DNA from 3 places in the Glutamicibacter sp. AOP12-B1-11 genome. Region 1 is predicted to be linked to each of the others. Evidence: riboswitches for the same ligand, from Rfam matches in the RefSeq annotation. Region 1 holds a riboswitch; each other region holds the start of a gene.

Region 1 (7,219 bases):
ATCACGATCGACATCGTGAACGAGGCGAAAATACCGATTCGGGGATCCACACCGGCAATGATCGAGAAGGCGATTACCTCCGGAATCAAAGCTAGGGAGACCACAAGCCCGGCGAGCAGCTCGGTCTTCAGAAGCCTCGGAGACTTCAGCGTGCGCCATACGGATTGGCGCTCTAGCGGGGACAGGTCGGTGGCCACGGTCGCCATAAGGGCTCCATTCAGTTAGACATCCCCGAATCGAAAATGCGGAGGGGACCTGACAAAATTATCTCATTTGCCGAAGCCTCAGCCAGCGCCGCGTGCATGATGCGTACTACATGTCCGAGGCGAGCAGCCCCAAACGCAATCTTCGATTAGGGCCCCGATGGATGCCCCGAACTACGCTGCCTCTGTGGACAACGTTTTATTTCTGTTGGCGATCGGTGTGGGATTTTCAACCCGGGAAGCTCGTGTGCACCGTGGTGTGGGCGTGAGGGACATGGTCGGAGCCCAATTGCCACCACCGTTTTCTTACGAAATGCCTCGCCGCTCGAGGGCGCCCGGCTTAACCAAGAATTCCCGCCGGCTAAGCCGGCGGGAATTCTAACGATCATCACTCGCACCTTCAATGAGGTAACTCCAGACTAAGAGTCGACTCTGTGCTTGAGCTGAGTAATTCCGCGAGATAACCCGACAATCAACTATCGGCCCGCTGACGAGGATTATCTTGCCGATTAACAAGAGCATCCCGCCGGTTGCCCGGCGGGATGCTCCCGATCATCACTCGCACCTTCAATGAGGTAATTCCACTCTAAGATACGACTCTATGCTGGAGCTTTGGTTTGGCTCGGTATTCAAGCAACGGGTAGCTTGCAGTCGAACTACCTGGCGCCGGGACCTAGGATCCATCTGGAGGCGAAAGAAAAAGAACTACCGAGTAAATGATCTGGGTGTTGGCTATTGGAGCTTCTCGGGCAAGCGCGGAATTTTGAGTCTAAGGTCTTGTCGGCCCGCTCGGCAATCGACACCGGAGCGACCGGAAAAGTTTGCCGATCATTTCGTCGACAGAGTCCTGGCCTTGGGTGGGAACCGCCGGGCTCGTGCCGCACAGTGGGTTGAACGGCCAAAATTGAAAAGCTCCCGTTGGATACAATCCAACGGGAGCCTTACGATCATCACTCGCACCTTCAATGAGGTACTTGTAACTCTAAGCGCGCTTTCTGTGCAGGCACTTTGGCTGCGCTTCGGGTTTCCCGGTTCTAGAGCGTGCCGGGTCCAACAGGTATCTCTTCCCCGACATATACCTTGCCACCGCTTTCAAGGAACTGCCGGCTTTTCTCAGCCATCCCGGCCAATGCAGCCTGTGCCTCGGCGGATCCATATTCATCCCGAATGTCTTGGGAGATCCGCATGGAGCAGAATTTCGGGCCACACATTGAGCAGAAGTGCGCGGTCTTCGCTGGTTCCGCCGGCAACGTCTCGTCGTGGAACTCCTGCGCCGTAACGGGGTCCAGTGAAAGGGAGAACTGGTCATTCCAGCGGAATTCGAAGCGCGCCTTGCTCAGCGCATCATCCCGCGCCGTGGCGCCCGGGTGGCCCTTGGCGAGATCCGCCGCGTGCGCCGCAATCTTATAGGTGATCACCCCGGTCTTCACATCATCCCGGTTGGGCAGGCCCAGGTGCTCTTTGGGCGTGACGTAGCAGAGCATCGCGGTGCCATAGCGGGCGATTTCGGTCGCGCCGATTGCGCTGGTGATGTGGTCATATCCCGGAGCGATATCGGTGACCAGCGGGCCGAGCGTGTAAAACGGCGCCCCGTCGCAAAGCTCCTGCTGGCGTTCCACATTCTCGCGCACCAGATGGAAAGGGATATGCCCGGGGCCTTCGACCATCACCTGAACATCATATTTCCAGGCACGCTTGGTCAACTCCGCCAAGGTATCCAGCTCGGCGAACTGGGCCGCATCATTCGCGTCCGCAATGGAGCCTGGACGCAGCCCGTCGCCCAGGGAGAATGCGACATCGTAACGAGAGAAAATCTCGCAGAGTTCGTCAAAGTGGGTGTAAAGGAAATTCTCCTGATGATGCGCAAGGCACCAACCGGCCATAATCGACCCGCCGCGGGAGACCATTCCGGTGACCCGGTTGGCGGTCAGCGGGATGTAGCGCAGCAGCACACCTGCATGAATGGTCATGTAGTCCACGCCCTGCTCGCACTGTTCGATGACCGTGTCGCGGAAGATCTCCCAGGTCAGTTCGTTCGCTTCGCCGTTGACCTTTTCTAGTGCTTGGTAGATCGGGACGGTGCCGATGGGAACCGGCGAGTTGCGGATGATCCATTCACGGGTGGTGTGGATATCGTCGCCGGTGGAAAGGTCCATCACCGTGTCGGCACCCCATTTGGTAGCCCACTGGAGTTTGGAGACTTCCTCGGCGATCGAGCTGGTCACCGCCGAGTTGCCGATGTTCGCGTTGATTTTTACCAAGAAGGCCTTGCCGATGATCATCGGTTCGGATTCCGGATGGTTGATGTTCACCGGAAGGATTGCCCGGCCGGCCGCTAGCTCGCTGCGCACCAGCTCGACATCGCATTCTTCGCGCAGGGCCACATAGCGCATTTCCGGGGTGATGACCCCTTGCCGTGCGTAGTGCATCTGGGTGACCCGAGTCCCGGGTGCCGAACGCAACGGTGGTGCCGAGCGCCCGGCCCATTCGGCGCTCGCCGTGCCGCGGCGGACCGCGGATCTGCCATCATCGTGCAAGTTGCGCTCACGCCCGGCATAGGTCTCGACATCTCCACGCTCACGAATCCACGACTCTCGAAATGGTTTCAGCCCCGTGGTCGGGTCGCTCCCCGGGCCGCTGGTGCGGTACACCTGCAGCGGTTCGTTCGGCTCGCCGTTGGGGGCATCTGCCAGCTGGATCTGCGTGACAGGAACCGAAATTCCCTCAGACTCACGGTAGGCAAGGGTGTGGGCAGAGTGCTGTTCAAATTGTTCCACTGTGGGAAACTCACTTCCTTCGCCGGCATTACCCGGACAGGTTCAACGGTCGCGGACGGCGTTAGCCCGATCTCAGCCCCTGCGAGGGCACCCGTGTGGTCTCAAACAAGGTATCACGACTGACAACGTGGACTTGCAAGGAAGACGAGAAACTTTAAAGTGAAAGGCTCCCATTGGGCAATATCCAACGGGAGCCTTACGATCATCACTCGCACCTTCAAGGAGGTGTCTACGACATTACCCGGGGTTTCTATGTCAAAGCTGAGCATAAACTCGGCAATTCCGAAGAGCCGGGGTGACTACTTGTTCAGGCTGAGTTCCTGCGACGCGTCGACTTCGATCGCGGTCTTCTTCGCGGCGCTGGGAATGCAGGCCGCCAAGATTGCCGCGACCACGGAAATGCCAGCTCCAAGTATCAGCGCCACGCGGAATCCGGATTCTGACGGTAGTGAAGCTCCGCCGAAATCGGTGGTCATCTGGGCCAGCACCAGGCCGATGACCGCGGCGCCGGTGGTCGTGCCCAGCGAACGCATCAGCGTGTTAAAGCCATTGGCCGCAGCCGTTTCGCTGCGGGGGACTGCGCCCATGATGATCGCCGGCATGGCGCCGTAGGCCAGAGCCACACCACCGTTGATGACGAGGCTGGTGAGCATCAGGCTCCACGCGCTACCCATGCCGAGCAGGGTCAGGCAGTAGCCGACGGCGATGACCGAAACGCCAAGTACCAGCGTGAACTTCGGGCCTCGTGCGTCGGAAAGCCGCCCGCCGACAGGGGAGAGCACCAGCATCATCAGGCCGCCTGGAGCCATCCAGAGGCCGGCTGCGAGAATCGACTGGCCCAAGCCATAGCCGGTCTGCGACGGCAGCTGCAGGATCTGTGGCATGACCAGCATGCTGGCGTACATTCCGAAGCCGACGAAAATCGAGGCGATATTTGTCAGCAGCACGCGCGGAATAACAGCGGTGCGCAGGTCAACCAGCGGATCCTTGGTCCGTGTTTCCCAAATGCCCCAGATCAACAGCGTGAGGGCGGCCATTCCGAACAGGCCCAGCGTCAGCGGTGCCGCCCAGCCCCAAGAGGAGCCCTTGGAGACGGCAAGCATGAGCGAGATCAGGCCAATGCCCAGCCCAATGGCGCCCAGCCAGTCGAAGCGCTGTCCGGCGGCGCCGGCCGGCAGGGCAGGAATGAGTTTCCAGATGGCGACAACTACCAGCAGCGTGACTACCGCGCTGCCGTAGAACAGGGCGCGCCAGTTGGCGAAATCAATGACGGCGGCGGAAATCGGCATGCCGATGGCGCCACCGACGCCCAGCGTGGCGCTGACCGTGGCAATGGCCGAAGACAGGCGTTCCTTCGGGACAAGGTCACGCAGCATGGCGATGCCCAGTGGCACCATGCCCGAGCCTAGGCCTTGCAGTGCGCGGCCGACGATCATGACCTCCACCGTGGGGGCCATGGCGCACACGATGGAACCGAGGATCAGTGGCAGCGCCAGGATGAGCAGCATGCGCCGTTTGCCAAAGAGGTCGCCCAAGCGCCCGGAAATTGGTACTGCCACCGCGGCTGCAAGTAGCGTGGCGGTGATGATCCACGCGGTGTTTGAGGCTGAGGTATCAAAAATGCCGGGCAGCTGTGGGATCAGCGGCGTGACCATGGTCTGGGTGATCGACGAAGCGATGCCCGCGGAGGCGAGAACGGCGACTGCTAGACCTGAGCCGGGAATCCCGGCAGAGGTGGGTTTGGACACGAGAGCCTCTCAGAGTGAATGTGTAAGATACATAAAATGTTCATAATACATGTTCGGGTATGATCGAATGAGTAGAAGTGGAGAATTAGGTACATGAAACGCCGCACAGCAGATATCGAGTATGAGCAAACGCTGCTCAGCCGCTACACCATCGCGCAGCGCCGAAGCGGTGATGGCTTGGATCGCAGCGTCTATCTGCTGATGAGCCGCATCGAAGTCCAGGGGCCGATGTCGATCGGTGAAATGAGCACGGTTTTTCTCCTCGACGCCTCGACCCTGCAACGTCAAACCACCACCGCTGTGCGGGACGGCTATCTCGAACGAATCCTCGATCCGGCGGGCAGTGTTGCGCGAAAGTTTGCCTTGACCGAACTGGGGCAGCAGCGGCTCACGGAGGTTCGCGAGCATTCGGTCAGCGCAATCGACCGCATTACCTCGGATTGGCCGGCCGAAGAAGTCAACAAATTCGCAGAACTTCTGCATAAGTTCAACGCGTCAATCGAGGACTACCGCGAACAGCAGGGCGGTAAATAGTCGGCTACGCGTCAAGGGTGCGTAATGCATATAAATCAGCTCGCTGGTGCTCAAAAGTATGTATGCCTGCCTATATTCCCGGGATTCAAGAGCACCTAATGTTGAGTCCATGACACAGCGCACGCCAGCCGCGGCCCAACCACTAAATGTGGCAATCGTTCCGGACTCCTTCAAAGGCAGCGCCCGGGCCAGCGAAGTCGCGGACGCGATCGCCGCAGGGGTGAATGCGGCTGCTACCTCTGTGGCCCGTACGGTATCGATCACCGCCGTTCCCTTTGCCGATGGCGGCGAGGGAACCCTCGATGCGTTGATCGACGCTTGGGGAACCGAAGCGAAGGTCGTTGAAACAACCGATGCGCTGGGCAGGACCGTCAACTCGCGTTTCGGGTTGTCTGCAGATGGAACGACCGCCGTGATCGAGGCAGCGGAAGCCGCGGGATTGCCCCAGGTCAGTGACGTACCGCGGCAACCACTTCAAGCCACCACTTTTGGGCTGGGCCCACTTGTCATTCAAGCCTTGGAGCTTGGAGTGCAGCGAATCATTCTTTGTCTTGGTGGCTCGGCCACCACCGATGGCGGAGCTGGATTGCTCGCAGCTCTGGGTGCGAAGTTCCTCGATGCTCAGGGCAAAGAATTGGCTGCGGGCGGTGGTGCGCTGAACGACCTGGCGAGCATCGATATCTCCGGTCTGGATTCGCGAGCTTCTCGAGTCAAATGGCAGATCGCCTGCGATGTCACCAATCCGTTGCTGGGAGAAAACGGGGCCGCCGCGGTTTTCGGACCGCAAAAGGGCGCCTCGCCCCAGGAAGTGGAAGCACTGAATGCGGGACTGGCTCGGCTCGCTGACACCTTGGAAACCGCGTCCGGTCGAAAGCTGCGCGAGCAGCCCGGCATGGGAGCCGCCGGCGGCTTGGCGCTCTGCCTTGGATCTTACTGCGAGGTTGAGCTCGTGCCCGGGTGGGAACTGGTAGCGCAGGCTTTGAACGCGCACCAGATTCTTGCCGACGCGCAGCTGGTCTTTACCGGTGAGGGGCGCCTGGATTCGCAATCCCTGCAGGGCAAGGTGGTCAGCGGGGTGCTGCAGGCTGCGCGCAGAGATGCAGACATTATCGTGATCGCCGGATCCGTAGACCTTGCCGAGGAGCTGCTCGCCGAGTCGGGAATTCTCGCAGCCTATTCGATAGCACAGGGCCCGGCCGATCTCGATGAGCTTTCATCGCAGGCTTTGGAGCTCATCCGGCGCACCGCATATCAGGTGGCGCGCACTTACCTGCATTAAAGTAGGCGCCTATTCGGGCGCTTGCCGGATCGGCGCTGAGCAATCCGGCATTCATGATCACGCGCACCGGCTCCTCGTAATATTCGCCACTGTCCGCATGGCTCCCCGCGTAGTTCGGCAGAAGACCCGAATGATTACACACCTGAGTTGAATCCTTCACACCAAGATTTTCACAACAAATTGGGCGAGTGGCCGTGGTGTGCCGCTGCAGACGGACCCGACACAAACGCCTCGGTCCGGATCCAGCTTCATGGGCGTTGCGCAGGACCAGATGCCCGTGACGTGAAACGCGATATTGAACAGGAGCATGCAGAGATTCTTGCTTCGGTCCTGGATCGCGATGCGCGATGGGCCGGTGAACTGTTGTGTAACGGCGCGGCGAGGCTCCCCTGTTCTCCGCACGAACCGTCCGCTTCCTGAACGCGTAGTTCAGGACGTAGTTGGTTGCGTAGGAGGGGAAGTCTAGGGCGAACAATCTGGGTCGGCCCGGAAGTCGTGGTGTGTATGGAGCTAGGAACCGTGAAATTCAGCTGTTTTTGAGGCCAATTTTTCGAGTCTGAGATGCCGAGGTGGGGAGTGGCGTAGCTTCAGAAGCGAGTCGCTCAGGGTGGGCGCGCGCGGATGAATAATCTTTTGGATTGCTCCGAGCAGGCGACCGGGCGGACAGCCGGGAATATC
Region 2 (7,219 bases), on a different contig from region 1:
CAACGACCTCACCTTCGGTGATGGTCTTCCCGTTGCCGTGAATGCTCCACTTCATGCGTTCCTCCAGAATTCCTGGCCCCGCGTTTAGGCCGTAGAGAAGTCTACGCCCTTCGCGTGCGCTTGGGCGAAGAAAGACAGCTCGTGCTCGGCCGAACGCCGGAATGCATCCCACATCCGCTCGCGCAGCGCCGGATCCGCGAGCCGCCAGGCGGCGGCGACCAGCTCGATGGCCGCCGCGGTGGCCTCGTCGAACTCCGCCGAACTGTAGGTGGCCAGCCAGCTCTCATACCGGTGCCCGGCATGATTCGCGGCGCTCAGCCGATTGCCGATGTCCTGATAGATCCAATAGCAGGGCAGGATCGCGGCGATCAGCTCCGGATAGCTGGATGCGCAGGAGCTGAGGTGGTTGACGTAGTTCAACGTGGTGGCGCTCGGCTCGGGGGCCAGGTCGAGTAGCTCGCTGCGGTGCAGCTTCAGCTCACCCTCCAGGATTCCTTCCGCGCCCTTGGCCCAGAAGCGTTGCGCCTCGAGCTGCGGGGCCAGCGCGCTGGCCCGCGCGAGCACCTGCGCATAGCGCTGCAGATACAGGGCGTCCTGGGCCAGGTAGTACTCGAAACGTTCGCGCTCCAGCGTGCCCGCGGAGAGCTCGAGGATGAACTGAAGCTCATCGATTCCACCGCGCAACTCGGCGATCCGCTCCCACCAATCGGCCATCGGATCCGCGCTGTGCCCCGCGAAGAGCCCGGCAAAGTGGTTCACCGGTCCGTGCCCGCTGCCCACCTGCAATTCATCGGCCGCGGCAATCGCCGCGAAGAGGTACTCCTTCGCCGCGCCCAGGGCGGTGGCCCAATCCCCGCCGCGTGCATAGTGCGTGGCCAGCGCGCTGGATAGCGTGCAACCGGTGCCGTGGGTGTTGGCGGTGGCGTGGCGTGGGCCGTCATAGCAGGCGATCACCCCGGCCGGGCCCACCAGCGCGTCGGGGCAGCGTTCGGTGGGCAGGTGGCCGCCCTTGGCGATCACCAGCACCTCGTATTTGGCCGCCAGGCGTTGGGCCTGTTCGAGCAGTTCCTCCCAGCCACGCACCGGTTGCTCGCCGAGCAGGGCCGCAAGCTCTGCGGTATTCGGGGTGAGCACATCCGCCCGGGAAAGCAGTGCGTCCAACGCCGAACCATCGGCCAGCAGCCGGTCCCCGCTGGTCGAGATCATCACCGGGTCCAGCACCACCGGAGCGTGCACCGTTTCCAGCCACCGGGACACCGCGGTGATGATCTGTGAATTGGCCAGCATGCCGATCTTGATCGCGTCGATGCGCACATCTGCGGACACCGATTCCAGCTGCTTGGCCACGAATTCCGCGTCGACGGCCTGCACCGCATCCACCCCTAGGGTGTTCTGCGCGGTGAGCGCGGTGATCACGGCCATGCCGTAGCCGCCGTTGGCGCCGATGGCCTTCAGATCCGCCTGGATGCCCGCGCCTCCCGAGGGGTCGGAGCCGGCAATGGAAAGAATGTTGAGGCTCATTTGGCACCTTCCCAGCGGTCCAGCAGTTCGGCGCTGGCCGCCTGCGGATCCTCGGCGGCGCAGATCGCGCGGACCACCGCCATGCCGGCGGCCCCGCCGTCGCGCAGCGCCGCGGCATCCGCGGCGGTCAGCGAGCCGATGGCCACGGCGGGCAGCTCGGTGAGCCGCTTGGCCCGCAGGAATCCATCGATGCCCAGCGGGGTGGGATGGTCCTTCTTCGTGGGCGTCGCGCGGATCGCCCCGACCCCCAGGTAATCGAGGTATTTCGCGTCGGCGTTGGCCCCGGTCAGCTGTTCATCGGTGGAAGCGCTGAGCCCGATAATCCCCTCGCCGATGATTTCGCGGGCGTAGCGCACCGCAATATCCTTCTGCCCGATGTGGATGCCGGTGACCGCGGCACCCGCTGCCCGTGCCGCGAGGAATACGTCGATGCGGTCGTTGACCAGCAGTTCGGCCTTGCCGGCGGTGAGTTCTGCCGCCGCGCAGGTAAGTTCGAAGAATTCGCGGGCGGTCTCGTTCTTGGCCCGCAGCTGCACCCATTGCACACCCGCGGCCACCGCACCTTCGATGACTTCCAAGGTGCTGCGCGGCTGGCAGCTTTCGGTGTTGGCTACCAGGTAGATTCCCAGATCACGCATTATTTGCCTCCTCAAGGCGCAGGTTGTGCAATTCCTCGGGGTCCAGCAGCGAGAGTTCGTCGAGGAAGGCCGCGGCGAAACTTCCCGGACCGCGGCCGATGGCCAGGGCCTTTTCGGCGGCCAGTCCGTACAGGCCGTGGGCTGCGATCGCCGCGTCGAACGGGTCTTCGCTCACCGCGAGCATTCCGGCGCAGATTGCACCCAGGGCGCAGCCGCCGCCGGTAATCCCGGTCAAGCCGATCCCGTTGCTGTGCACCAGCGTGGTGCGTTTGGCATCGATGATCGCATCGGCCGCCCCGGAGATCGCGACCACCGAACCATATTCGGCGGCCAACTGGCGTCCGGCCTCGATGGCCGCGTGCACGGTGTCCTGCGCGTCCACTCCGCGCCCGGTCGAGCTCCGCCCGGCCAGCGCCAGAATTTCCGAGGCATTGCCGCGGATCAGGGTGGGGCGCTGGGTCACGATTTTTCGCGCGAAGTCAGTGCGCACCGGCAATGCGCCCACGGCCACCGGGTCCAGCACCCAGGGGGTGCCGGCCTGGTTCGCACCGTGAACCGCTTCGTCCATGGCGCGCAGCTGTTCGGTGCTCGGGGTGCCCAGGTTCACCAGGACCGCGGAGGCCACCGCGGCAAATGGCCCGGCTTCGCCGGGCAGGTCGGTCATGGCCGGAGCCGCCCCGGAGGCCAGCAGCGCATTCGCGGTGAAGTTGGTGACCACGGTATTGGTCAGGCAAAACACCAAAGGGGATTGTTGCCGGTAATTCCGGGCAACGGAAGTCAGGGTCATGCGACATCCCTCCGCTAGTTTGAACTAGTTCAGGTTCGACGGGTCTCATCTCAGTCGGTGAATCCGACACCCCGTGTCACTGGCTAGAGCGTACTCACCAAAGCCGCGGAAGAACAAATTATTGCCGCGCCCGGCGTTGCACCAGCGCCCTGACGGTGGCCTCGTCGATTCCCTGAGCTCGGGCCAGCTCCCACACCCGATCCACCGCTTGAACCAGATCACCGGAGGATTTCTCCATATCGGCTCCGGCGTTCACCACCGTTCCGGCACGCCGCCGGGAGGAAACCAGGCCGGTGGCTTCGAGTTCCTTGTAAGCGCGGGCCACCGTCCCGGAAGCGACCCCCAAATCGGTGGCCAGTGCCCGCACCGTAGGGAGCTTGCTTCCCGCCGGCAGCTCGCCCAAGGAAATCAGCGAAGAGATTTGCGTGCGGATCTGTTCATAGGGCGGAACCGCCGCGTCCAGGTCCACGAAAATATGTTGGCTCATACGCGCTGCGGCACCCTAGTTTCTGGGCGGGCCAAAATGATCACTGCCGGGCAGCAGAAGACGATGATCCCCACGGCCGAAACGTAGGGACCTGCCTCGTAACCCCAGGCCAGCATGGCGACGGCCGCCGCGGTGACTACACGGAGGGCGCGTAGTTCGTGGACTTGGCGGTACCAAATTTCTTGCTCCACGGTGACATCCCAAGGCAAGGCCGCACGCCGAACCCACCAGATGTGGCAGGCGGTAGCGGCAAGCAACGCGAGGAGCGCACCCAGCGCAAAGACCGGTTTGACCGGAACTAGACCCCAAAAATATTCGAATGGTGGATTGATCAGCAGGTATGTGGCGCCGATGAGCAAGAGTCCGGCGAGCACATAGACATAGCGCGGCAGGTCTGCGCTGTGCCGAGCCAGTGAATGGGTTCCCCTGGACTTCAGGTGCAGGTAGCCCAGGAACCCGGCATTGAGCACCAAGAACAAGAGGGCTACCACCAGGAGCGACACAATTGCCTGCGGGGCATTCTCACCGGGGCGCGCATTGTCCGCGTACTCGGTCTGCACAAGCGAGGAGGAGCAGGCCAGTGCGATGAGTGTGAGCGCGGTGGTGAGGAATCCAATGGCAAACAAATTTTCGCGCATCCGCAAAAAGGAGGAGGCAGGCTTTGGGCTAGTGGTTCTGGCAAAATTTTCCGGTGGCTTCCACAATGCCATGGCGATGAAGGTGATGAGCATGGCCACGTTAGCGGTGTTTTGCCAGGGTTGATACATGGTGCGATCCAGCGACATAAGCCACGAGGCCTTGTAATGCAGCGACGAGGCTCCAACGGAGGCAAAGGCCAGGATCGAGGTGCGCAGCAGCCGGTTGAGCCAGACTTCGCGCAATACCTGGTTATCGTGGGGGCTGAGCGAACCAAGCGGTTTGCGCAGCAAAATGAAGAGCATCGCGATGAGCAGGGCCAGCGCCAGGGAGGCCAGGTTGATGGCAAACAGGGCCAGCATCTGGTCCGCCGCACGCAGTCCGTCGGTCGCGGACTGCGAAACCCAGGTGCTTCCGTAGGCGTCCGAGGAGGCAACCTCATATTGCGGGGGGACCCCGGTGACGTCGCGGATCATCCACAGGGTAAGACCGGCGCCGAGGAGTACCAGCGCGGCGACGGCACTCAAGGCCTTAGGCAACGGCGTCATCATCGAGCGAGGTTCCAGGGAGGCCGCGCGCACATTCGCCACCGACGCCGGCCAGGAGTAGAGGCCGATCAGATAGATCGACAGCAGCCAGAGTGCCGGACCGGTGGCGGCGAGCAGATCGCTGGCCCACAGGGATTCGCCGGCGCCGGCATGGGCCGCTTGCTGGTTGCTCACCCCGCCGGAACTGCTTACGAAGAAGGCAATCAGCGCGCACCAGAAGGAGTGGGATCTCGCCCGCAGCAGTGCGGGCCTGTTGTCTTGACGGGCAACCGTGCGCAGCCACGCGTAGATCAGGGCTGCGCCGATCGCCATGCTGAACGCGGCGGTGGAGAGTTGATCCATAATTACCTCCGTAAGTTGAAAAACTAATGTATCAAACACCTGATACAAATGGAATATCCCGGGGAATCAATGAAGTAGCATCGAGCCATGGGTCTCTTTACCTCAAATCCGCTTCCAGATCCCGTCGGCGACGCCGCACCGCCGGTAGACGAGCATCCCTCGCGCATCACCGAGGTCCTCGGGCACCTGCGCCGATCCGCCGACACCCGCATCACGCACCCGCGGCGCTTTCGCGCCCAGCAGCTGCGTGCCCTGGAAAAGATGCTGGCCGAACGCACGGGAGAATTCCTCGACGCGCTCGCCGAGGACCTTGGCAAGAGCGCCACCGAGGCGAAGTTCAGCGAAATCGACGTGGTCCGTTCCGAAATCGACCACGCCCAACGGCATCTCTCGGAGTGGATGGATTCAACCGCCGTCAAGGTTCCCTTCGCGCTGCAGCCGGCCATGGCCAAGGTCGAACCCCGGCCGCTGGGGGTCGTGCTGATCATCGGGCCGTGGAACTATCCCTTGCAGTTGATGCTGGCTCCACTGGTCGCCGCGATCGCCGCCGGAAACGCCGCGGTGCTCAAGCCTTCGGAGCTCGCACCGGCCACCTCGGGGGTGCTGGCGAAACTGCTCCCGATGTACCTGGACGCCCGGGTCTACGCGGTTATCGAGGGCGGAGTGGACACCGCCACCGAGCTGCTCGCCGCACGCTGGGACCACATCTTCTTCACCGGTGGACAGCAGGTCGCGCGGGTGGTCGCCGAAGCGGCCGCCAAGCAGCTGACACCCACCACCCTCGAGCTCGGCGGCAAGAGCCCCGCGGTGGTAGACAACCAGTCATTGCCCACCGCCAAGCGCCTGGCCTATGCGAAATTCATGAATACCGGACAGACCTGCGTGGCCCCGGACTATGTGCTCTCCATCGGGGACACCGACGCATTGATCGCCCGGCTCGGCCAGGCGATTGCCGGCTTCTACGGCAAAGACCCGATCAACCACCCGGATTACGGCCGAATCGTCAGCCGGAAGCATTTCGACCGACTGGTGGGCATGCTCGATTCGGGTGAGGTGGTCCACGGCGGCGACTACGACGCGGACACCTTGCGCATCGCCCCGACCATCATGCGCCAGGTCGACCTCGACTCGAAGCTGATGCAGGAAGAGATCTTCGGTCCGATCCTTCCGGTCGTCGAGGTGGCCTCCTTCGACGAGGCGCTTGAATTCATCGCCGCACGCCCCTCCCCGCTGGCCGCGTACCTGATGAGCGAGTCCCCGCGGCTGCAGTCGATCTTCTCCGATCGAGTGCGCGCCGGAGCGATTGTGCACAATGCGCCACTGGCCCAAATGGTCATCCCGTCCCTGCCATTTGGCGGGGTGGGGGCCAGTGGAATGGGCTCGTACCACGGCAAGTATGGCTTCGACCGGCTTTCGCAGATCCGCTCAGAACTCAGCAAAACGACGGTCATTGACACCTTGAGCGCAATATATCCTCCATATACATGGGCTAAGCGAAAGATTATTGATCGCTTACTGTAGCGCGGTTCATAGCTGCTGAAGCTTTCCAGGTGGAATGATTGTTAAGGCCCAAAAACCTTACTTCAGGAGCATCTGCATGACCGAGCCCGCACCGTCCACCGATGGTTTGAAGCGTGGCCTCAAAGCGCGCCATATGCAGATGATCGCCATCGGCGGGTCGATCGGCACCGGACTCTTTGTCGCCTCCGGCGGCACGATCGCCCAGGCAGGCCCGGGCGGTTCGCTGCTCGCCTACGCGCTGATCGGCCTGATGGTCCTGCTCCTAATGCAGTCCTTGGGCGAAATGAGCGCACGGTTGCCGGTGGCCGGCTCCTTCCAGACCTATGCTTCGGTCTTCGTCAACCGCCACTTCGGCTTCGCTATCGGCTGGAACTACTGGTTCAACTGGGCCATTACCGTCGCCGCTGAACTGGTTGCCGCGGGCATTGTGATGTCCTACTGGCTGCCGGATGTCCCCGGCTGGATCTGGGCCGGGACCTTCCTGCTCTTGCTCACCGCGCTGAACGCGCTGTCCACGAAGGCCTTCGGCGAAAGCGAATATTGGCTGGCGATGATCAAGGTCATCACGGTGATCGTGTTCCTCATCTGCGGCGTAGCCATGGTGCTGGGTATTATGGGCGGCAGCTCCCCGGGCTTCAGCAACTGGTCAACCGGAGACGCGCCGTTTGTTGGCGGGTGGCTCTCGGTGGTCTCGGTGTTCATGATCGCCGGCTTCTCGTTCCAGGGCACCGAGCTGGTG
Region 3 (7,219 bases), on a different contig from region 1:
CACCGCAAGCCTTCCGGCACGGCGCAATGCCTGCACCAACAGCGCGAGCACCTGCCCGAGCTTCGCCTTCACCCGTTGGGTCGGTGAGCGAAGGTCGCCGACTCCTCGCGCGCGGCGGGCCAGCGTCAGGGTGGTGAATTCCTCCACCAGCAAGCCCAGCAACCGCATCCCGGCAAGGGCTCCCAAGACGAATCGGTGCGGAACCTTGAGCTGTTGCGCCAAGGCGCCGCCGAGGTCGCTGGGGTTCGTGGAACTGAGCAAGAGCACCGTGGGCACCGCGAGCGCCAGGGTACGCAATCCGGTAGCTACTCCGGCGCTCACCGATCCTTCGGTAATGCTGAGTATCCCCAGGCTTAGCAGCGTTTCGCCGGAGTCTTCACCTACCAAGGCAATTCCCCAGGCGGCGAGGGCCCCGGCAACAATAAGCGGCCAGCCGCGGCGCATAAACGTGCCCAAACGCAAGCCCGCCAGCGGCAAGGCAAAGAGCGTAGCAAGGATGACCACGCAGGCAGAGACCCAGTCGATGGTCGAGATCAACGGCAAGGTTGCCGCAGCGATCGCACCCAGCTTGGCCAACGGATTGATTTTTGCCAGCCAGCTATCCCCCAAGGGCGCGTCGAGCATCGGGCCTTGGCGTACCGCTGCCGGCTTGGCATCCGGCTCCTCGCGAGTCATTACGATCTGCGCCGCGTTGAGCGCGTGAGCGAAATCTTCATCGTGGGTCACCGCGACCACGGTTATCCCCGATTCGAGCGCCTCGATCAGGATGTTTGCCAGTTCCAGCCACGTATTGGCATCTTGCCCGAAGGTCGGTTCGTCCAAGATCAATACATCTGGTGAGGCGGCCAGCACCGTCGCTACCGAAAGTCGGCGTTTCTCGCCACCGGAGAGCGTGAACGGGTTGGCCTCGCCCAGATGGGCAAGCCCCAAGCGGTCCAGCAGTTCCTCCACCCGCAGAGCAATCTGCGCTGGAGCGTACTTCTCGTTCTCCACCCCGGCCTGGCGTGCTCGGGTAGGTGCGAATGCCAATTCTTCGCGGACGCTTTGCGTGACGAATTGATGTTCCGGTTCCTGGAATACCGACCCGATCCGTGCAACCAATGCCCCTGCCCGCCAGCTGAAGGGTTGCGGACTCAACCCATCGGCCAGGTCGCTGCTTGCTTCGACACTGCCCGTAGCCGGCTCAAGCAATCCGCCTAAGGTCAGCGCCAAGGTGGATTTCCCTGCACCATTTTCCCCGCGAATTACCAACGCTTGGCCGGCGCGCAGCCGCAAGTTGATTTCGGCCGTGCGCACCGCCTGCGGATGGCGCGCCGCGCGCAGGTTCACCGCCGCGAGCAGTTCCGCTCCCTCGCGTGAGTGAAGAGGTTCGGTGTGCGGAACGTAGCCGGGAATCCAAATGCCCGCCCTGGCTAATTCACGGCGAATCTTTTCATTCTCAAAGAGCGCCCGCGGCTCGAGGTCATGGGCGATCCCTCCGCCAGGGGCAAGGACGAGTACGCGGTCTACGTGTTCTGCCCAGGCCTGCAAGCGATGTTCCACCACAAGCAGTGTCGCACCGGTGGCATTGGCGGCGGCAATCACCGCATCACGCAGCGGCGCGATCCCCGACGGGTCAATGTTTGCGGTGGGTTCGTCCAGGAGCATCAGACCGGGGCCCATAGCAAGAATCCCGGCCAAGGCCAGCCGCTGCTTCTGGCCACCGGAGAGTTCCTGGGTGCGGTGCGACAAATCCAGATTCCCAAGTCCTACCGCGCGAAGCACCTCGGGGATTCGCGCGCGGATCAGTTCCGGAGCCATTCCAAGATTCTCCGCACCGAAGGCGACATCGTCGCCGACCCGGCTCTGCACGATCTGTGTTTCGGGGTCTTGCTGCATCAACCCGACCGGGAAGCTGCGGGCAAAGGCATCCCGTCGCTGAATCTGCAGTTTGCCAGTGGCCTGCTGCCGTTCGTCGATCTCCAGAACTCCAGCCAAGGCGTGCAAGAGCGTTGATTTACCGGCGCCAGATGGGCCTAGCAGCAGGACCTTCTGCCCGGCGGGAATATGCAGGTCCAGTCCGCTAAGCGCCGGCAATGGACGTTCGGCATGGTGCCAGCCAAAGTTGTCGGCCGTGATCTCAAAGCCGCCACCGCCGAGGTGCCCGGGGGTGGCTTCGGTAGTCGAAGAACTCAATTCAGGCACTGCGCAGCGAACCTTCAAGGTGTGCCGAACGGCTAGCCAATGCTCCCAGGGCACCGGTCTTCGCCAGAGCACGGGTTGCCAACCACGAGAGAAGTCCGGCAATAACTAGGCCGGAAATGCCCATGGCAACTACGTGGAACAGCTTCATCGCCTCGGTGTACTCAGCGAAGTACCCCAGCAGGTAGGCTTCGCCGATTCCGCCGAAAATTCCCGACATGAATCCCGCAAGCAGTGCCACCGGCAGGTTCCACCGGCGGTACCGCACTGCGGCAAAGACCACCTCGGCTCCGAGCCCCTGGATCAGGCCGGAGAACAGCACCGCTAATCCCCATTGGGAACCTAGCAAGGCTGAGATGACGGCGGCGAGGATCTCGCAATACAGCGCGGCACCGGGTTTCCGGATAATCAACGCACCGAGCACCGCGGGAAAAAGCCACATGCCAGATACGAAGGCGCTTGCCGGTGGGAACGCCACGAAAGCAAGGCTGACCAATCCGTATCCGGCGTTCCAAGCCCAAAAGATAACGCCCGAGGCGACCGCGATTACCGAGGCCACAACGATGTCGACCACGCGCCAGCTGGCACGGTTAGTTGCTGGTGCAACGTTCATAAGGTTTGTCCTCCTATGTAAGGAGGGGAGATGCACGGACCGGTGGGCGTTTAATCGCGCGCCATGATCCGCATCCGAGATGCTCGACTTCCTTCGCCGGTACTAGCCGGGGCAGGTTCGAGGGTCTGCGATCTATCGCACTCTCAGCGTCTTGCACCGCGAACGGCATGACGCTCCCCTGTCGGAATGATTACTGCTCAACCACCATACCGCAGGTATGCTGGGCTACAGAACGAAACCTTACGACGCGAATGCGAGGTCCTCATGAACTCAGTGCAGAAGCTTGTTACCCTTGGAATTTCAATGGGAGCGGGAATGCTTGGAAGCCGACTGGTCGACAAGGTCTGGAAAGGCTTCACCGGAAACGACGCGCCACGTCACGGCAAGGAAGCAGCCGCGGAAGCGAGTATGCGCCAGGCTTTGGGGTTCGCCATTTTCTCCGCCGTGGTCGCATCGATTATCCAGGTGCTGGCTGATCGCGGCACCAACAAGGCCATGAAGAAGTTCAGCAAGTAACATTGCCGAATTCCTTTGGTGGGGCAGGCCATTTGGCCTGCCCCACCAAAGTTTAACCAGCAGCTAGGTGCTCTCGGGCTCGTCGTTCTGTGCAGGTTTCGCTGGCGGCACCGCTGCGGTGGTTCCGGTCGTCTGCGAATGATTGCTAATGACCTGTTTTAGTTCATCAACATGCAAGGTTTCTTTCGCCACGTGCTTCGTGCGATATCCGGCGCGGCCAATCATGTGCGCCGATACCGGGGCAGTCAGCAGCTGCAATCCCCAGGCCAATGCAAAGACCGGGATCAGTCCCCAGCTGCGCAAGTGGATGATGAGTCCGGCGAAGAGCAGCAGGAAGCCCAATACTTGTGGTTTGGTGGCCGCGTGCATGCGTGAAAGCAGATCCGGGAAGGTAATTAAACCGATTCCGGCGATCAGCGACATCAGGGAACCAAGTACCAGCAAGAGCGCAGCGAGTGCTTCTAAGAACGTGTCCATTAGGCGTTCCTCTGATCCGATACGAACCGCGAGACGGTAACCGAGCCGATGAATCCCAAGGTGCATGCAACCACCGTGAACAGCAGGTAATCGGTGTGCCGGTTCAGCGCCATGTCTAGGCACAGCGCACTGGAAATGATCAACAGCATGACGTCGAGAGCGAGCACCCGGTCAAGAATCGAGGGGCCCTTGAAAACCCGCCACAGGCAAGCGATAGAGGCCAGCGCCAACATCACTCCGCCAATCCATACAGCTATTTCAATCATTTCTTGGGCTTCCTGCTGGAGAAATCCGGACCGCATTCATTCTTGATCGCCTCGTATTCATCGGGGCTTCCGATGGCCATGATCAACCGGCGTTCAATGTCGTGGATATTCGCTCGCGCCTTTTCCACATCCGCATCGCTATTCACATCGAGATAGTGCAGGTACAAGGTGGAACTGCTGCGGTCCACGTCCACCACGAAGGAACCTGGGATCAGGGTCAGCACATGGCCCACGGTCATCACTACCAAGTCAGATTCGGTGCGCAGCGGCACTGCGATCACCGCGCTGCGTGCCTTCTTACGGCGTACTATCGCAACTCGCGCCACATGGCCGCTGGCGACGAATACCTGACCGAGGAACCACGCGAAGAGCTTCAGGCAATACCAAAGGTTTATTCGTCCGGGAAGCACCACCGGCGGCAGCGGGAATAGATTCACGATGACGATCGAAATAATCGCGCCAAACAATAGATTCCCGGCCGAGAAGTCCTGCCACAGTGCACCCCATACGAAGATGAGCAGCAGGAGCAACGGCCACTCCTGCTTGAAGGTGGCACGGTGACGGACACCGGAGGTATCCAGCGCATCATCGATGCGCTGGTCACGATGTTTGAGGTTCTTGTCCTTCATGCGCCTTTCCTCCTAACTCAACGGTAGTACTGCGTTGATGAATGGTTCACGTGCAATCAATTCGGCCGCCACGCGTTCACAGAAGGCGAAGATCGGCCCGGCGAATATGGTCAGCGCGATACCTGCGGCAACGAGCGAACCGGTCGCGTAGCGCATCCCCCAAGGCAGGGACTCGGATTCCAACTCGCGGGCAAGCTTCCTGCCCAGATGCGGGGACTCGGCGCCGCCTGCCGCGGCATGTTCCAGAACCCGCGTCGATTCTGCGATCAATTGCGCGTTTGGCACCTCGGCATCCGCCGCACGGCGCCAGAACATACGCGCCCACACACGAATAATCGCAAGCAGGGTCAGCAAACTGGTCAGCAGCCCGGCGCCGATGACCACCCAAGTCAAGGCGTCTGCCTCGGACGACGCCGCATGCAACAGCCCGAACTTCCCGAGGAATCCGGAGAAGGGCGGGATGCCGCCGAGGTTGATGGCCGGAATGAAGAAGAGCACGGCAAGCATCGGAGACAGCTTGGCCAGCGAGCCGAGTTTGGTCACGTTCGCGCTGCCTGCTCGGCGTTCGATGAGCCCGGCAACCATGAATAGCGAGGTCTGCACGATGATGTGGTGGCCCACGTAGTAGATGGTGGCGGCGATGGCCAGCGGTCCGCCGACGGCAACACCGAAGATCAGGTAGCCGATGTGGCTGGTTAGCGTGAACGAAAGCATACGTTTGAGGTCCGTCTGGGCCAGCGCACCGAGAATACCGATGACCATGGTCAATGCCGCAACCACCAGCAGCGCGGCGTTAACCGTCCCGCCGGGGAACAACAGCGTTTCGGTACGGATGATCGCGTACACCCCGACCTTGGTCAGCAGCCCGGCGAATACCGCGGTGACCGGGGCCGGAGCCGTTGGATAGGAGTCCGGAAGCCAGAGCGAGAGCGGGAAAACGGCGGCCTTGATGCCGAAGGCAATAAGCAGCAGCACGTGCAGGATCAGGTGCGGGCCTTGGTCCAGTTCGGGCAGCTTCACCGCCAAGTCTGCCATGTTCACGGTACCTGTGGCGGCATAGATCATTGCGATCGCCATCAGGAAGATCACCGAGGACACCACCGAAACCACCACATAGGTGGTTCCGGCGCGGATGCGTTCGGCGGTACCGCCGAGGGTCAGCAGCACGTAGCTGGCGGTCAGCAGGATTTCGAAGCCGACATACAGGTTGAATAGATCCGCGGCGAGGAAGGCGTTGGACACGCCGGCGAGCAGAATCAGGTAGGCCGGGTGGAAGACCGATACCGGCCCCGGTTCGTCCCCATCGGCCAGGCCCTGGCTGGTCGCGTAGAACAGCACCGCGAGGGACACCACGGTCGAAATCAGCAGCATGAAGGAGCTGAAGCCGTCGACCATCAGCGCAATGCCGAACGGCGAGTCCCAGCCGCCAATGTGGATGGCATAGCTTTCGCCGCCCCACACCGCTGCCACCATGCCGGCTTCGAGGACCAGCGTCAGGCAGAGGATGCCGATCGTGATCAGCCGCTGGACACGGAGGCGGCGGCGCGCCAGGAACGCTGCGCCGGCACCGAATATCGGCAGCAGCACAGCCAGCGGGGAGAGTTCGAGAAATTCCATGGTTACTCTTCCCCTTCTCTAATCGGTCGGCCTTCTTCATCGACGAATTCTGTCGTGTCCTCGGCTACCGGCGAATCTTCTTCTTCGTCATATGCGGTGGACTGCGAAACCTTAATATCCTCGGTATCGTCGGCAACCACATCGGCGCTGGTCAGCGCCCAGGAACGATAGATCATCGCGAGCAGGAACGCGGTCACCGCGAAGGTGATCACGATGGCGGTGAGGATCAAGGCCTGCGGCAACGGATCGGAGTACTCCTCCGGGGCAATGCTCGAATCGAACAGCGGCGCCACCCCGCGGCGTCCGCCGCTGGTCAGAATCAGCAGGTTCACCCCGTTGCCCAAGAGCATGATGCCAAGCAGCACGCGGGTCAGGGTACGTTCCAGTACCAGATAGAATCCGGCGGCCAGCAGCACGCCGGTAATCACCAGGAAGGTAATATTCACGCTCATCGTCCTACCCCCGAAGCCGTGGCGTGGGTGACATCGTGTTGTTCGATCGGTGAGCGCCCCTCGGAGAGCTCATCGATTTCGCTACCCAGGGAGCGCAGGACGTCCTGTACGAGGCCAAGGACCACCAGATACACTCCAATATCGAAAATCGTTGAGGTGACGAACTTATGTTCGCCAAAGACCGGCAGCCAGAATTCCCATACGTAGGTGGTGAAGATCGGGTCGCCGAAAAGCACCGGAATCACTCCGGCAATTCCGGCCAGGGCCAAGCCGCCACCGATCAGCATGCCAGGTGCGACACGCATCGATTCGGAGAGCTCCACGCGTCCGCCGGCAAGGTAGCGGATGGTCAAGGCCAGCCCCGCGATCAGCCCGCCGGCGAATCCCCCGCCGGGAGCGTTGTGCCCGGCGATCAGCGCATAGACGCTGAGCAGCAACACCGTGTGGAATACCAGCCGGGTGACAATC

Evidence for each region. A riboswitch is a leader RNA that binds a small molecule or an ion and turns the genes downstream of it on or off. The one in region 1 is predicted to bind thiamine pyrophosphate.
Region 2: it holds a riboswitch for thiamine pyrophosphate, as region 1 does, so the genes downstream of both, thiM (hydroxyethylthiazole kinase) here and thiC (phosphomethylpyrimidine synthase ThiC) in region 1, are expected to answer to the same signal.
Region 3: it holds a riboswitch for thiamine pyrophosphate, as region 1 does, so the genes downstream of both, ACT3UQ_RS12555 (ECF transporter S component) here and thiC (phosphomethylpyrimidine synthase ThiC) in region 1, are expected to answer to the same signal.

What each region holds. Positions count from the first base shown of each region.
Region 1 covers NZ_JBQSYL010000040.1:16,064-23,282, forward strand. Annotated here, with positions in the region: gene ACT3UQ_RS18015 (SulP family inorganic anion transporter) at 1-206, opposite strand, end outside; gene thiC (phosphomethylpyrimidine synthase ThiC) at 1,238-2,980, opposite strand; TPP riboswitch at 2,978-3,085, opposite strand; gene ACT3UQ_RS18025 (MFS transporter) at 3,280-4,728, opposite strand; gene ACT3UQ_RS18030 (MarR family winged helix-turn-helix transcriptional regulator) at 4,822-5,262, shown strand; gene ACT3UQ_RS18035 (glycerate kinase) at 5,372-6,541, shown strand.
Region 2 covers NZ_JBQSYL010000043.1:2,969-10,187, forward strand. Annotated here, with positions in the region: gene ACT3UQ_RS18275 (uracil-xanthine permease family protein) at 1-55, opposite strand, end outside; gene thiD (bifunctional hydroxymethylpyrimidine kinase/phosphomethylpyrimidine kinase) at 85-1,521, opposite strand; gene thiE (thiamine phosphate synthase) at 1,518-2,159, opposite strand; gene thiM (hydroxyethylthiazole kinase) at 2,152-2,946, opposite strand; TPP riboswitch at 2,936-3,030, opposite strand; gene ACT3UQ_RS18295 (GntR family transcriptional regulator) at 3,065-3,433, opposite strand; gene ACT3UQ_RS18300 (hypothetical protein) at 3,430-4,959, opposite strand; gene ACT3UQ_RS18305 (aldehyde dehydrogenase family protein) at 5,047-6,480, shown strand; gene ACT3UQ_RS18310 (amino acid permease) at 6,557-7,219, shown strand, end outside.
Region 3 covers NZ_JBQSYL010000019.1:71,312-78,530, reverse strand. Annotated here, with positions in the region: gene ACT3UQ_RS12560 (ATP-binding cassette domain-containing protein) at 1-2,175, opposite strand, end outside; gene ACT3UQ_RS12555 (ECF transporter S component) at 2,177-2,794, opposite strand; TPP riboswitch at 2,866-2,984, opposite strand; gene ACT3UQ_RS12550 (DUF4235 domain-containing protein) at 3,059-3,310, shown strand; gene mnhG (monovalent cation/H(+) antiporter subunit G) at 3,374-3,787, opposite strand; gene ACT3UQ_RS12540 (monovalent cation/H+ antiporter complex subunit F) at 3,787-4,053, opposite strand; gene ACT3UQ_RS12535 (Na+/H+ antiporter subunit E) at 4,050-4,682, opposite strand; gene ACT3UQ_RS12530 (Na+/H+ antiporter subunit D) at 4,695-6,299, opposite strand; gene ACT3UQ_RS12525 (Na(+)/H(+) antiporter subunit C) at 6,302-6,751, opposite strand; gene ACT3UQ_RS12520 (Na+/H+ antiporter subunit A) at 6,748-7,219, opposite strand, start outside.